2 regions of the Methylobacterium sp. Leaf100 genome follow, and region 2 is predicted to be linked to the other one. Evidence: riboswitches for the same ligand, from Rfam matches in the RefSeq annotation. Region 2 holds a riboswitch; the other holds the start of a gene.
The links. A riboswitch is a leader RNA that binds a small molecule or an ion and turns the genes downstream of it on or off. The one in region 2 is predicted to bind cobalamin.
Positions count from the first base shown of each region.

Region 1: another riboswitch for cobalamin. It lies ahead of ASF25_RS10230 (CbtB-domain containing protein); the one in region 2 lies ahead of ASF25_RS08000 (TonB-dependent siderophore receptor).

Region 1 is NZ_LMMW01000012.1:475,165-481,870, reverse strand. It holds gene cobW (cobalamin biosynthesis protein CobW) at 1-900, opposite strand, end outside; gene ASF25_RS10240 (DUF1636 domain-containing protein) at 897-1,289, opposite strand; gene ASF25_RS10235 (CbtA family protein) at 1,282-2,043, opposite strand; gene ASF25_RS10230 (CbtB-domain containing protein) at 2,072-2,248, opposite strand; cobalamin riboswitch at 2,301-2,498, opposite strand; gene cobU (bifunctional adenosylcobinamide kinase/adenosylcobinamide-phosphate guanylyltransferase) at 2,608-3,141, shown strand; gene cobO (cob(I)yrinic acid a,c-diamide adenosyltransferase) at 3,138-3,740, shown strand; gene ASF25_RS10215 (cobyric acid synthase) at 3,754-5,208, shown strand; gene ASF25_RS10210 (DUF3616 domain-containing protein) at 5,500-6,561, opposite strand; gene cbiB (adenosylcobinamide-phosphate synthase CbiB) at 6,597-6,706, opposite strand, start outside.
Region 2 is NZ_LMMW01000011.1:38,287-44,992, forward strand. It holds gene ASF25_RS07985 (serine hydrolase domain-containing protein) at 1-731, shown strand, start outside; gene ASF25_RS07990 (DUF2147 domain-containing protein) at 823-1,422, opposite strand; gene ASF25_RS07995 (hypothetical protein) at 1,697-1,906, opposite strand; cobalamin riboswitch at 2,096-2,312, shown strand; gene ASF25_RS08000 (TonB-dependent siderophore receptor) at 2,628-4,799, shown strand; gene ASF25_RS08005 (peptidase) at 4,827-6,242, shown strand; gene gyrB (DNA topoisomerase (ATP-hydrolyzing) subunit B) at 6,249-6,706, opposite strand, start outside.

The sequences.
Region 1 (6,706 bases), on a different contig from region 2:
TACGACGAGGCGCATGGGCTTGCCCGTGACTTCGGCGAACCCCTTGATGCGCAGCACGCCGGCGGTCTCTGCCGCGCGACCGACGCGGATCGCCAGGTCCTCGGCCGTGGCCGCGGCCGGGACGGGCAGGGCCACGGAGTCGAAATCGTCGTGATCGTGGTCCTCGCCCTCGCCGTGGTGCGAGGGTCTGGCGTCGAGGTCGTCCTCGGCCGCGGCGCCGAGGCCGAGGATGACGCGCGGGTCGAGGCGGCCGTGCTCGGCCTCCACCATCTTCACCGCGCGCGGCAGATGGGCCTGAACCTCGGCGCGGACCTTGGCGCGGCCGGCCGCGTCGAGGAGGTCGGCCTTGTTCATCACCACGAGGTCGGCGCAGAGGATCTGGTCCTCGAACACCTCCTCCAGGGGATTGTCGTGATCGACGTTCGTGTCCTCGGCACGCTGGGCGGCGGAGGCCGCCGGATCGTCGGCGAAGAAGCCCGCCGCCACGGCCGGACCGTCGATGACCGCGATGACGCCGTCCACGGTGACCCGCGAGCGGATCGCAGGCCACTGGAACGCCTGGACCAGGGGCTTGGGCAGGGCGAGGCCGGAGGTCTCGATAAGGATGTGCTCGGGTGGGTCGGCTCGGTCGAGGAGCTTGTTCAGGGCCGGCACGAAGTCGTCGGCCACGGTGCAGCAGATGCAGCCGTTGGCGAGCTCCACGATGTCCTCGTCTTGGCAGCCTTCGATGCCGCAGGCGGCGAGAAACGAGCCGTCGAAGCCGATATCGCCGAACTCGTTGACGATGATCGCGAGCCGCCGGCCGTTCGCGTTCTCGACGAGGTGGCGCACGAGGGTCGTCTTGCCGGCCCCGAGGAAGCCGGTGACGATGGTGCAGGGAATCTTCTCGACCAGGGTCATTCGGCGGCGTCCGTACTAGGGTGCGCCGCGAGCGGCGGGATGCGGGCGACGACGCCCTTGCGGAATTCCTGGGGCCGCGCCTTCCACGGCACGACGCCGTCGGGCGTTTCGCCGTAGAGGCCGACCCCTTCGAGGATGATCCGGGCGGATTCGGTGGCGTCGAGGTCGCCGTAGACGTAGGTCCAGCGCCCTTCCGAGGCCACCGCCACGGTGCATGGCCGCTTGCAGACGGAGAGGCACTCGACGCCTTCGATCCGCAGGCCGGTCTGGCCGTGCTCACCGACGGCCTCCCGGAGCGCGTCGAGGAGGCGCGCACCGGCGCGGGGTTCCGCCGGGTCGCCGGCCGCACGGCAGGCGGTGCAGACGTAGAGGGTGACCACGTCAGGCATGCGCCGTCGCCTTGCGACCGAACAGGGTCCAGGCCCAGCCGTAGGCGAGCCCGATGACCGCCCAGAACACGAAGGCGATCCCGAGCGAGCGTGCGGCGAACTGGGCCGCGTAGCCCGCCGGCAGGGCGGAAGCCGCGTGGCTCGTCTCGGGTGCTCCGGCGAGGTGTGGTGCCACGATCAGGACGAGGCCGCCCGCGATGGAGATCGGCGCGCGGCGGATGGCGATGAGGTAGAGCCCCATGGCGGTGGCGACGGCGGTCATCACCCACCAGAACTGACGATCGGCGAGGGGCGCGGCGTCCATGCCCGGTAGTTCCGGCGGCAGGCCGAGGGCCGGCGCCAGGGCGACGGCGAGGAAGCCCGCCACGGCGAAGCGCAGGCCGGTCTCGGGCGTCGGTTCGCGCCCGCAGGCCAGCAGCACTGCGCCGAGCAGCAGGGCATACCCGACGCCGCCCACCAGGGTGGCGAGCGCCGTGAACGCCATGCGCGGCAGTCCGGGTCCGGGCTGCCAGGCGGGCGCGGTCTCGCCGCCGGACACGCCCGGGTCCTTCACGCCGTGATCGTGTCCGCCATGCACCCGCACCACGAGGGATGCGAATCCCGGCGCGGGGGGCGATACGGGGGCTTGAGCCTGCGTCTCGTAACGCTCGGCCGCGATGATGAGCGGAGAGGTCAGGGCGAGCTGCAGGCCCGTCGCGACGATAGCCGCGAGGAAGCCGGCGACCAGGGCCGCCGACACGAGCCGGATGATCATGGGGTGTCTGCCTTCAGGCGCCAGGCGCTCAGTGGCAGGGAAAATTCTGGGTGTGGCGGAAATCGTGCGCCGCGTTGTGGAGCGCCATCGCCGGGGCGAAGCCCGCCATGAACACGAGGCCGAGGCCGAGGAACGCGGCGACGAGAACGGCCCCGAGGCGCTCGTTGGTGCGGGTGCCGGTCAGAACGAGGGTGTTGGTCGACATCGGTTGATCTCCTGGCCGCCCCGCCGGCGGCCGTGGTCGAAGGTGAGGACGAAGGTCCCCGGTGCCGGACGGCAGGTCTCCTGGCTCGCGGGTCATCCGGAACCTGCCGCCTTCCCGGATCGCTCCGGTGGCCGATGGCAGGCCCGTCGCCGCTCACAGTTGCGGGGGCAGCCGCGGTTTCAAGGCGCTTGCCCCTCACCGCGTTCCCTTTTCACCCCGTCGCCGGGGCACCGTCCGATCCCGATGCTTCTACGCGGTCGCGCGATCCCTGACAACGCGCCGCTGTGCCGTTTGCATCGCCTTTGACCACACAAGGGCGTTTCGGGCTAAAGAAGCCCCATGCGGCAGCCGTCCCCCCCATGACCGAGATATTCTCCCGTGTGACCCTCGTCCTCGGCGGCGCGCGCTCGGGCAAGAGCGTCCATGCCGAGGGGGTGATCGAGGCGCAGCCGCCACCCTGGCTGTATCTCGCAACGGCCCAGGCCTGGGACGACGAGATGCGCGACCGCATCGCCCTCCACCGCACCCGAAGGTCGGCCGACTGGATCACGCAGGACGCGCCGATCGACCTGCCCGAGGCGGTCGCGGCCGCGCGCGGACCGGTACTGGTGGATTGCCTCACCCTCTGGCTCACCAACCTGATCCTGGCGGAGGCCGACGTCGAGGCCGCGACCGGGGCGCTGCTCTCCGCTTGCGCCGACGCGCCGGGGCCGGTGGTCCTGGTCGGCAGCGAGGTCGGCCTCGGCATCGTGCCCGACAATGCCCTCGCCCGCCGCTTCCGCGACGCGGCAGGGCGGCTTCATCAGCGCCTCGCCGCACAGGCCGACCGCGTCGTGTTCATGGTGGCGGGACTGCCGATGATCGTGAAACCCCAACTTGGAGACCACGCATGAGCGACGCCGCCAACCGCCATCGGGAGAAGATGGAGAAGCGCAAGGCCGTGCAGGATGCCGAGGTGGCGGAGAAGACCATCGAGAAGGGCCTCCTCATCGTCAACACGGGTCCCGGCAAGGGCAAGACTACGGCGGCCCTGGGCCTGATGCTGAGGGCGCTGGGCCATGGCTGGCGGGTCGGCGTGGTGCAGTTCATCAAGGGCGCCTGGGACACGGGCGAGAAGCACGCGCTCAAGGCCTTCGGGAACCAGATCGACTGGCACACCCTCGGCGAGGGCTTCACCTGGGAGACCCAGGACAAGGCCCGCGACATCGCGGCGGCCGAGCACGCCTGGGCGAAAGCCCTGGATCTCATGGCCGATCCGAGCATCCGCCTCGTGGTGCTGGACGAACTCAACATCGCGCTGCGCTACGACTACCTGCCCATCGACGACGTGGTGGCGGCGTTCCGGGCCCGCCGGCCCGACCTCCACGTCATCGTCACCGGCCGCAACGCCAAGCCGGCCCTCGTCGAGGCCGCCGACCTCGTCACCGAGATGGGCTCCGTGAAGCACCACTTCGCGGCGGGCGTGAAGGCGCAGGAGGGGATCGAGTTTTGAGGTGCCGGCCGTCATGACCCGCGCCATCATGATCCAGGGCACCGGTTCGGATGTCGGCAAATCCCTCATCGTCGCCGGTCTGTGCCGCGCCTTCGCCCGGCGCGGGCTGCGGGTGCGGCCGTTCAAGCCGCAGAACATGTCGAACAACGCCGCCGTCACGGCCGATGGCGGCGAGATCGGACGGGCCCAGGCGCTTCAGGCGAGGGCCGCCGGAGTGGCGCCCTCGGTCCACATGAACCCGGTCCTCCTCAAGCCCCAGAGCGAGACCGGCAGCCAGATCGTGGTGCAGGGCCGGATGGTCGGCCAGGCCGCGGCCCGGGACTACCAGGGCTGGAAGCCGCGCCTCCTCGGGGCCGTGCTCGAAAGTTTCACCCATCTGAAAGCCGAGGCCGACCTCGTCGTGGTCGAGGGCGCCGGCTCGGCGTCGGAGGTGAATCTGCGCGCCGGCGACATCGCCAATATGGGCTTTGCCCGCGCGTCGAACACGCCGGTGATCCTGCTCGGCGACATCGACCGCGGCGGCGTCATCGCCAGCCTCGTCGGCACGAAGGTGGTGATCGACCCGGCCGACGCGGCGATGATCCGGGGCTTCCTCGTCAACCGCTTCCGCGGCGATCCGAGCCTGTTCGCCGACGGCATGGACCTCATCGCCCGCCACACGGGTTGGCCCAGCCTCGGGCTGATCCCGCATTTTCCGTCCGCCGTCCGCCTGCCCGCGGAGGACGTTCTGGGACTGGTCGGCTCCGAAGCAGGCGCGGCGGGTCGCACGGTGGTGGCCGTCCCCGTCCTGCCGCGCATCGCCAATTTCGACGATCTCGATCCTCTGCGGGGCGAGCCGAACGTCTCCGTGGTTCTGGTTCGTCCGGGGGAGCCGATCCCCGTGGCCGACCTCGTGCTCCTGCCGGGCTCGAAGACCACCATCGCGGACCTCGATGTCTTTCGGTCCGAGGGCTGGGATATCGATCTCGCCGCCCATGTCCGGCGCGGCGGCCGGGTGCTCGGCCTCTGCGGCGGCTACCAGATGCTTGGGCGCCGCCTCGCCGACCCGCACGGGATCGAGGGCGCCCCCCGGACGGTGCCGGGTCTTGGGCTCCTCGACGTCGAGACGGTGATGACCCCGGTCAAGCGCCTCGAGGCCGTCACCGGCACCTCGTTGCCCGACGGCGTACCGTTCTCGGGCTACGAGATGCACCTGGGTGATACCACCGGGCCCGACGCGGCGCGCCCGCTCGTTCGTTTCACCGATGGGCGCCTGGACGGGGCGATTTCGGCCGACGGCCGGGTCGCCGGCACCTACGTGCATGGCCTGTTCGCCGACGACGCGCAGCGCGCCGCGTGGCTCGCGCGCCTCGGCGCCCGGTCCGGCGGCCACGCCTACGAGGCGGGGATCGAGACCGTGCTCGACGCGCTCGCCGACCACCTAGAAGCCCATGTGGATTGCGACCGGCTGCTCGTCCTGGCGGCGTAGCGGGTCAGGCGTGGGGCGATCTTTGCGGAGGACTGGCGCGGCTGCCGGCATCGCCGTCATCGACTCCGTCGGCAATTCCCGCGGCTTCATCGTGCAGGATGCCACGCCGCGCATCCGCACTGGCGCGCCTTGGCCCCGGTCTAGGACCTCGCGGGTTGTCTCGGGCTGCGGGCCTGATGGTTCTCGGTACTGTCGGTGCTCCGCCGCGGTACTGCGCGTCGAAGCACGCCGGCGGTCGGTCAGGCCGGAGCAATATCGGTTCGACCCGTCCTGATGCGCCGAGCCGGCCGCCTATGGGATCGCCACCGCATATTCGCGCGGACCACCGTTCAGTATGCTGTCGAACACCACCAGCACCCGGCCTGGGCCGAGGCGCACGACGCCTTCGGGCTTCGCCCTGGAATCGTCGCCGTCCAATGGCGCAAGGGTGCCGAGCGCCGTGACCTTGCCGGACGACGGATCCGCGAGGAACAGCCCATAAGGCACCGACAAGCCGTTGCGGGTCGGACCCGAGAGGACGAGAAGGCGCCCGTCCGGCAGGGTGGTGAGATCGCGGATGCCGGCATCGGCCCCGAGGGCGAGGGGGATCGTCGTCGGTTTGACGTCGAGCGGCGCGTCGCCGGGGGCGAACAGGGGCGCGACGGGTACGGAGACGAGGAAGGCCCGTCCGTCGATGACGGGCGCGCGGAGACCCGCGTAGAGAGTGTCGCCGATGACCGCGAGGCCCTCGACGTTGAGACCGGAGAGCGGTTTGCCGCCCTCGCGGGGTTCCAGATCCTTCAGAAAATACGCGCCCACCGTATCGGCATTTCGCAGGGCGTCGCCGAGGCGGTAGGTCGTCTCCACCCTGGTCCCGGTGGCGTCGGCGCGCAGGCGCGCGAGGATCGCGGTGGAGAGCTTGAACTCCCGCCCCCGACGGCTGCAGCCATGCGAGCCGGTGACGTAGAAGTCGGGTGCCGCATACGCCACGGCCTCGCCGTCCATCTCGCGGTACGCGCCTTGGCCCAGGGTGCAGTCGCCCGTGGTCGGGGGCGCGCCGACGGTGGTGGTGGGCGGCTTGCGGCCGACGATGTCGACGACGGCGCCCGGGGTCAGCGTCGTGCCCTGGAGGGTGACGAACTGGGCGCCCGCCGCCTCGTCGTCCACCACGACGCAGTTGCGCCGACCGGCTTCGGCCGGCGCGCAGGCGATGCCGCTGATGTCCTCGGCCGGCTTGGTCTTCTTCTTCGTGATCTCGCCCGCCAGTCCCTCGGCGACGGCGTAGGGCTGCCCCACGGGCTGCAGCATCTCGGCCCGGGCCGGCGACAGGAACGCCAGTCCCCATGCGGCAGCGAAGAGGGAAGGACGAATCATGCGGTATCTCCGACGGACGGGCGGCGTCGCCGTGCTCATAGCAGCGCAACCGCGACGAGGGCGAACGTCACCGCGGTGAGGCCGAACAGCAGGAGGCACGCCGTGCGATAGAGGGCGAGCGCCCGCTCCACGTCGGCCGGGCCCG
Region 2 (6,706 bases):
CGCAGACCGACAGCCTCGCCACCGTGGTGGAGCGCCTTGCCCGCCAGCCCCTGCTGGCCCAGCCCGGGGCCGAGTGGAACTACAGCGTCGCCACGGACGTCCTCGGTTACCTCGTCGCGGTCGTGTCCGGCCAGGACTTCGCGGAGTTCATGCGGGAGCGCGTCCTGGCGCCGCTCGGCATGCTCGACACGGATTTCTTCGTTCCACCCGACAAGGTCGAGCGGTTCGCGGCGAATTACAGTCTGTTTCGCGAGCGCAGCCTGAAGCTCTACGACGATTGCGTCGGGAGCCGGTTCGCGCGTCCGCCGGTGGTGGCCTCCGGCGGCGGCGGCCTCGTCTCCACGGCGGGGGACTACATGCGCTTCTGCCGCTTCCTCCTGGCGCGCGGAGAACTCGACGGCGTGCGGCTGCTGGGGCGCAAGACCGTCGATCTCATGCTCACGAACCACCTCGACGGCGATCTGGCCGCCATGGGCCAGCCGCGCTTCTCCGAGACGGCCTATACGGGCATCGGTTTCGGGCTCGGCTTCTCGGTGATGCTCGATCCGGCCCGTGCGCAGATCGTCGGGACGCCCGGCGAGGCCGCCTGGGGCGGGCTCGCCAGCACCGCATTCTGGGTCGACCCGGCCGAGGATCTCGCGGTGGTGCTCCTCGCCCAGCTCATCCCGTCCTCGGCCCTGCCGATCCGCCGGGAGTTGCGGGTGCTGACCTACGCCGCCCTGGTGGACTGATCCAAAGCTACAAAAAGCCGGCTCCGCTGGGCGAAGCCGGCTCGAAATTTTCCCGATGAGTCCTGCGGCTCGATGCGGGCGACGCGCGATCCTACTCCGCCGCGGGGGCGGCGGGTGCGGTTCCGGGAGCGGCCGGCTTCGCGCCCGGCTTCGGGGCCGCGGGCTTGGGCGCCCATTCGGCGTCGGAACGCGGGCCGCCGGGCTGGTTCGTCGCCGCGGTGAGCTGGCCCGGAACCACGTCGTTGACCTTGCTCCAGGTCTGCGATCCGCACAGGAACCCGAGCATGCAGCCCCGCACGGACAATTCGGTGGGCTGATCGGCCCACATGGTCACGTCGTAGAACTTGCCCTCGTCGGCGTTGTAGATCTTCCCGGCGTAACGAGCGTCGGCATCCGGCTTCAGACCCATGATGAGCTGGTGCCCCAGCGACGGGCGTGCCTGCTTCTTGGTGTCGGGATTCTTGAAGTCGACGCGGGGCTGGCCCTTGTCGTTCAACGGCACCTTCAGCCAGACGACGTAGCCGCACAGGTTGGTGTTCTGCGAACCGCATTTCTCGACGCGGATTCGCGCGCGGCCATCCTCGGTGAGGTAGGTCCCGGTCGCGTCGTTGGGCGTGGCGGCCAGGGCGGACCCGGGCAGCGCGGCCAGGGTCAGGCCGGCCAGAGCGGCGAGGGTCGATCGGTCGATCATCTGTTGGACATCCTCAAACTTCGAAAATCTGCCGGGCGGCGCCATCAGCCGTGTCGTGTCGGCCCGCCGGAGCCGCGCCGGACGACCGTCACCGGGCCACACGCGGTCGTCGCCCCGTGCGGTGATGCCCCGCCTTCGGACGCGAAGGTGACCGGATCATGACCACCACGCCCTGCCATTGCCGGAATCCGGCTCCCAGGTCGTCGGTCCGGGCCCGAACGCAAAAAGCCGGCGCTTTCGCGCCAGCTCTTGGGGCTTCGTGATGGGGGCGCGCTTATTCGGCAGCGGTCATCTCGGCCGTGAAGTGACCGCACCAATCCTTGGACGCCACCACCGGCCAAAGGCCCGGGGACTTCGGCTCCGGCTGGCTCACGGGCGGATTGAAGCGGCACAGGCCCGCATCGCCGGCTGCCGCGCCGCCGTTGAGCTTGTGATCGTCGAAGAAGCGGCAGCTCTCGCAGGCGATGCTGTGGTTGCTGGTCATTGTGTCTCTCTCGGTCGGATGGGCAGTCGCTCCGCCCGCGCCGTTCTTAATTAGAATAACTCCAATCAGGCGTCAACGTGGTTTTCGGCGCTTGGTCGTCGTCGGTCCGTTGGTGTGCCTGGAATTCCGCTTTGCCGCTGGATCGACCGTCACGATCCGCGCTTCGGCTTGACGGGGTGCTCGGCGAAGCCCTAGCGTGACCGTGACGGTTCCTCTCCGGAGGATCAAAAGGGAACGCGGTGAGGGCTTCGGCTCGATGCCGCGGCTGCCCCCGCAACTGTAAGCGGCGAGCCCATCATCAACACGTCACTGGGTCTTCCGGATCTGCCAAGATCCCGGCCTGGGAAGACGATGAGAGGGCGGTGACCCGCGAGCCAGGAGACCTGCCGTCAGTCGTGGTCACACGCGAAACGCATCGGGCGGGGTGTCCTGATGGGTGTCGGGGCGTTCGCATGCCGCGAACGGATCGGCCTCGTTCGCGGTGACGTGCCACACCGCGCCCCGTGCGCGCCCGCCGTTTCCGCATGCGCCCGCCCGAACCACTGCCTTCATTGCCTATCGATCGTGATCGCGTACCGCACCCGTGCGGCCGTCGAGCTCATGCGTCGTCGCACGAAAAGGCTTGGCCAGGACTGAACGATTGTAACATTATAACATTCGTTTTAGGCGTGGTGGAAGCGTCGTCGCGTACGTCGCGCGCCCTCGGACAATTCGCATCGCCATGCTGTTTCCACGTTCCTGCCTCGCGCATCATCCCGGTCCCGGGATCGTCGGAGGATGTCTTCTCCTTGTCCTCGCTCCCATCGCGGCCTCGGCGCAGGAGCCGGCCGTCACCCTCGACACCCTGTCGGTGGCCGGTTCCGGCGTCGCGCCCGCCGGGCTCAACCTGCGCACGGTGGATCGCGGCGCCAGCCGCCTCGGTCTGACGCCCCTGGAGACGCCGGCCAGCGTCGACGTGATCGCGGGCGAGACCGCGCGCCGGCGTGGCCAGAACACCGTCGCGGAGGCCGTGACAGAGAACGCCACCGGCATCACCACCGTGGCGGCCCCCGGCAACGGCAATGGGGCCTTCACGGCGCGCGGATTCGCCGGCCCGAACTCGATCCAGCAGCTCTACGACGGCACGCGCCTCTACGTGGGCGCCGGCACCGTCACCTTCCCGTTCGACACCTGGAACGTCGAGCGCATCGAGGTCCTGCGCGGCCCGGCCTCGGTACTCTACGGCGACGGGGCCATCGGCGGCGTCGTCAACGTGGTGACGAAGAAGCCGGTGTTCACGCCTATCAACGAGGCCCGCGCGGCCCTGGGCTCGGACGGTCTCGCCCGCCTCGCCCTCGATTCCGGCGGCCCCATCGGTGAGGCCCTGGCCTACCGCTTCAACATCAGCGGCAACCGGTCCGGCGGCTGGATGCAGCCCGACGGAGATTTTCGTAACCTCGCGGTCTCCGGCGCGCTGACCTTGCAGGCGGCCCCCGACCTCGCCTTCACACTCAGCCACGACCTCGGCTACCAGGAGCCCGCCCGCTACTGGGGTACGCCGCTGGTCAACGGGCGGATCCTCGATTCCATCCGGTTCAACAACTACAACGTCCGCGACGCCAAGATTTTTTGGACGGACAACTGGACCCAGCTCAGGACCGAGTGGAGCCCGAGCGCCGACATCACCGTGCGCAACACCGCCTACCGGCTCCAGAGCCGGCGCCAGTGGCTCGACGTCGAGCAATACGCCTTCAACCGAGGCACCGGCCGCATCGACCGCTCGGACTACCTTGAGATCTACCACCACCAGGAACAGGTCGGGAACCGCCTCGACGCGACGGTCCGGGGCACCCTGTTCGGGTTCCGCAACGAATTTCTGGCCGGGTTCGACGTCAATCACATCGCCTTCCGGCACACTAACAACTTCCAGTCCGAGGGCGGCGGTCTCACCACGAGCGTCGATCCGTTCGCCTACGATCCCGGCCTGTTCCCGGCCAACGGCCGCGCCTCGCCCGCCTATGCCACGTCGACCAACCAGGCCTCGGTCTTCGCCGAGAACCGCCTGATCCTGTCGGATCAGCTCTCGCTGCTGACGGGCGTGCGCTTCGACGCCCCGACCCTGAACCGCCGGAACCTCGTCTCCGGCGCCACCTTCCAGCGCGACTTCCAGGCCCTGAGCTACCGCTTCGGTGCCGTCTACGCCCCGACGCCAGACCTCTCCCTCTACGCCCAATACGCCACCGCCACCGATCCGGTGGGGAGCCTCATCACCCTGTCGCAGAGTCTGGCGAACTTCCGCCTCTCCACCGGCCAGCAGGTCGAGGTCGGCGCCAAGGGCATCGCCTTCGGGGGGCTGGCCGAGTGGACGCTCGCCGGCTACCGCATCGTCAAGGACAACCTCGTCTCCACCGTGCCGGGCCAGCCCACCGTCTCGACCCAGGTCGGCCGGCAATCCTCGCAGGGCGTCGAGGCGGCCGTGTCCCTCCACCTTTTCGACGCCTGGCGTGTGGATGCCAACGTCGCCCTCCTCCATGCCCAGTACGACGACTTCAACCAGAGCGTCGCCGGCGCAGTGGTGTCCTATGCCGGGCGCCAACCCATCGACGTGCCGGAGCGCGTCGCCAACCTCTGGGTGAACTGGGCCTTCGCCCCGGCCTGGGAGGCGCGCATCGGCGTGCAGTATGTCGGTGAGACCTTCAGCGATTTCGGCAACATGGCCCGGCGCCCGGACTACGCCCTGCTCAATGCCGGGCTCGACTATCAGGTCGGGCCGGCCTCGCGCCTCTCCTTGCGCGCCTACAACCTCGCCGACACGGTCTACGCCATCAGCGGCAACGCCGTGAACGGGGTCGGCACCAACTGGCTCCTCGGCCGGCCGCGCTCGTTCGAGGTCGCCTACAGCGTCAGCTTCTGACGCGCCGTGCGCCGCCTCCTGAAACCAATGAAGCGGTGGCTGATCCTCGGCCACCGCTGGCTCGGCATCGCCACGGGGATGTTCCTCGCCACCTGGGTCCTATCGGGCTTGGTGATGATGTACGTCCCCTTCCCCAACCTGACGGAGGCGGCGCGGCTCGCCGGCCTGTCCCCCATCGCCTGGGATCGGGTGCGGCTCGGCCCCGACGCGGCGCTGAAGCCCCTCGGCCTGACGCGCCTGCCCCTCGCCCTGTCGCTCGGCATGCGCGGCGATGCGCCGGTCTACCGGACCATCCTCCCGACGGGCGAACTCGGGACGGTCTCGGCCGAGACCGGCGCGGTGCTGGGACCCCTGTCCGGGGCGGAAGCCCTGGCCCTCGTTCGGGCCCGGGGCGGGACCGGTCCGAACCCCAGCGTGACGACGATCCAGCGCGACCAGTGGACCGTGACGGCGCGCTACGATCCGTTCCGCCCGTTCCACGTCGTCGCCCACGACGATTCCGCCGGCACCGAGCGCTACGTCTCGCAGGTCACCGGCGCCGTCGTTTTAGAGACGACGCGGTTCGCGCGCGGCTGGAACTGGCTCGGGTCGATCCCGCACTGGATCTACCTCACGCCCCTGCGCGCCCGGGCCGAGCTGTGGCGCGACGTGGTGCTGTGGATCTCCGGCATCGCCGTGGCCAGTGTCCTGAGCGGCCTCGTCCTCGGGGTCTGGCGCCTGCGCCTGCGCCGGCCCTACGCTATGGGAGTCTCGCCCTATCGCGGCGTTATGCGTTGGCACCACCTGTTCGGGATCGTCGGCGGCGTGGCGCTCCTCGGCTGGGTCGCGAGCGGTTGGCTGTCGATGAACCCGAACCGCTGGTTCTCCGGGCCGAGCCCAACACCCGCCATGCGGAGCGCCGTCATGGGAGAAGCGCCCCTCCCCGGCTTCGACGCCCTGCGCACCGTCGCCGTGTCCGGTCTCGTCGAGATTCGGTTCACCGGCATCGCCGGACAGGTCCACGCGGTCGCCACCAATGCGGACGGGCGACGCCGGGTCGAACCGCCTGTGGCGCCGCAATCCTTGAGCACGGCGGCGGCGCGCATCCTGCCGGGCGCGCAGGTCGTCGCGGCCGAGACCCTGACGGCCTACGACGCCTATTGGTACCCGCACCACGAGACACGGGTGCTGCCGGTGTTGCGCGTCCGGTTCGACGATCCGGCGGAGACCTCGGCCTATCTCGACCCGGAAACGGGCGAGATCCTGATGCGTCTCGACCGAAGCGGCCGGGCCAACCGCTGGCTGTTCTCCGCCCCCCACCGCTTCGATTTCGCGATCCTGACGCGCCACCGCCCGGCCTGGGACCTCGTCCTGTGGACCCTGAACGGGCTCGGCGCCGGCATCGCTCTCACGGGGATCGTGCTCGGCTGGCGGCGTCTGCGCCGCCCCGCGCCGTCTCGATGACGCGCCTCACACGTCGAGGTTGGCGACGCTGAGCGCGTTGTCCTGGATGAACTCGCGGCGGGGCTCGACCACGTCGCCCATGAGCTTCACGAACAGGTCGTCGGCGTCCTGGGTGTCCTTGACCTTCACTTGGAGGAGCGAGCGCACGTCGCGGTCGAGGGTGGTCTCCCAGAGCTGCTGGGCGGTCATCTCGCCCAGACCCTTGTAGCGCTGGAGCTGGAGACCCTTGCGGCCGAACGCCATCACCGCCTCGAACAGGCCGACGGGGCCGTGCAGGGTCGTCTCGTCGCCCTTGCGGGCGTAGGTGACGGGCTCGTGATAGATCTCGCGCAGGGCCTCGGCCCGGTCGGCGAGCCGCGTCGCTTCCTGCGAGGCGATGAGCCCGGCATCAAGGGTCGCGACCTGACGCACCCCGCGCAAGGTCCGGCTCATGACGTAGCCGCCCTCGCTGACGGAGCCTTCCC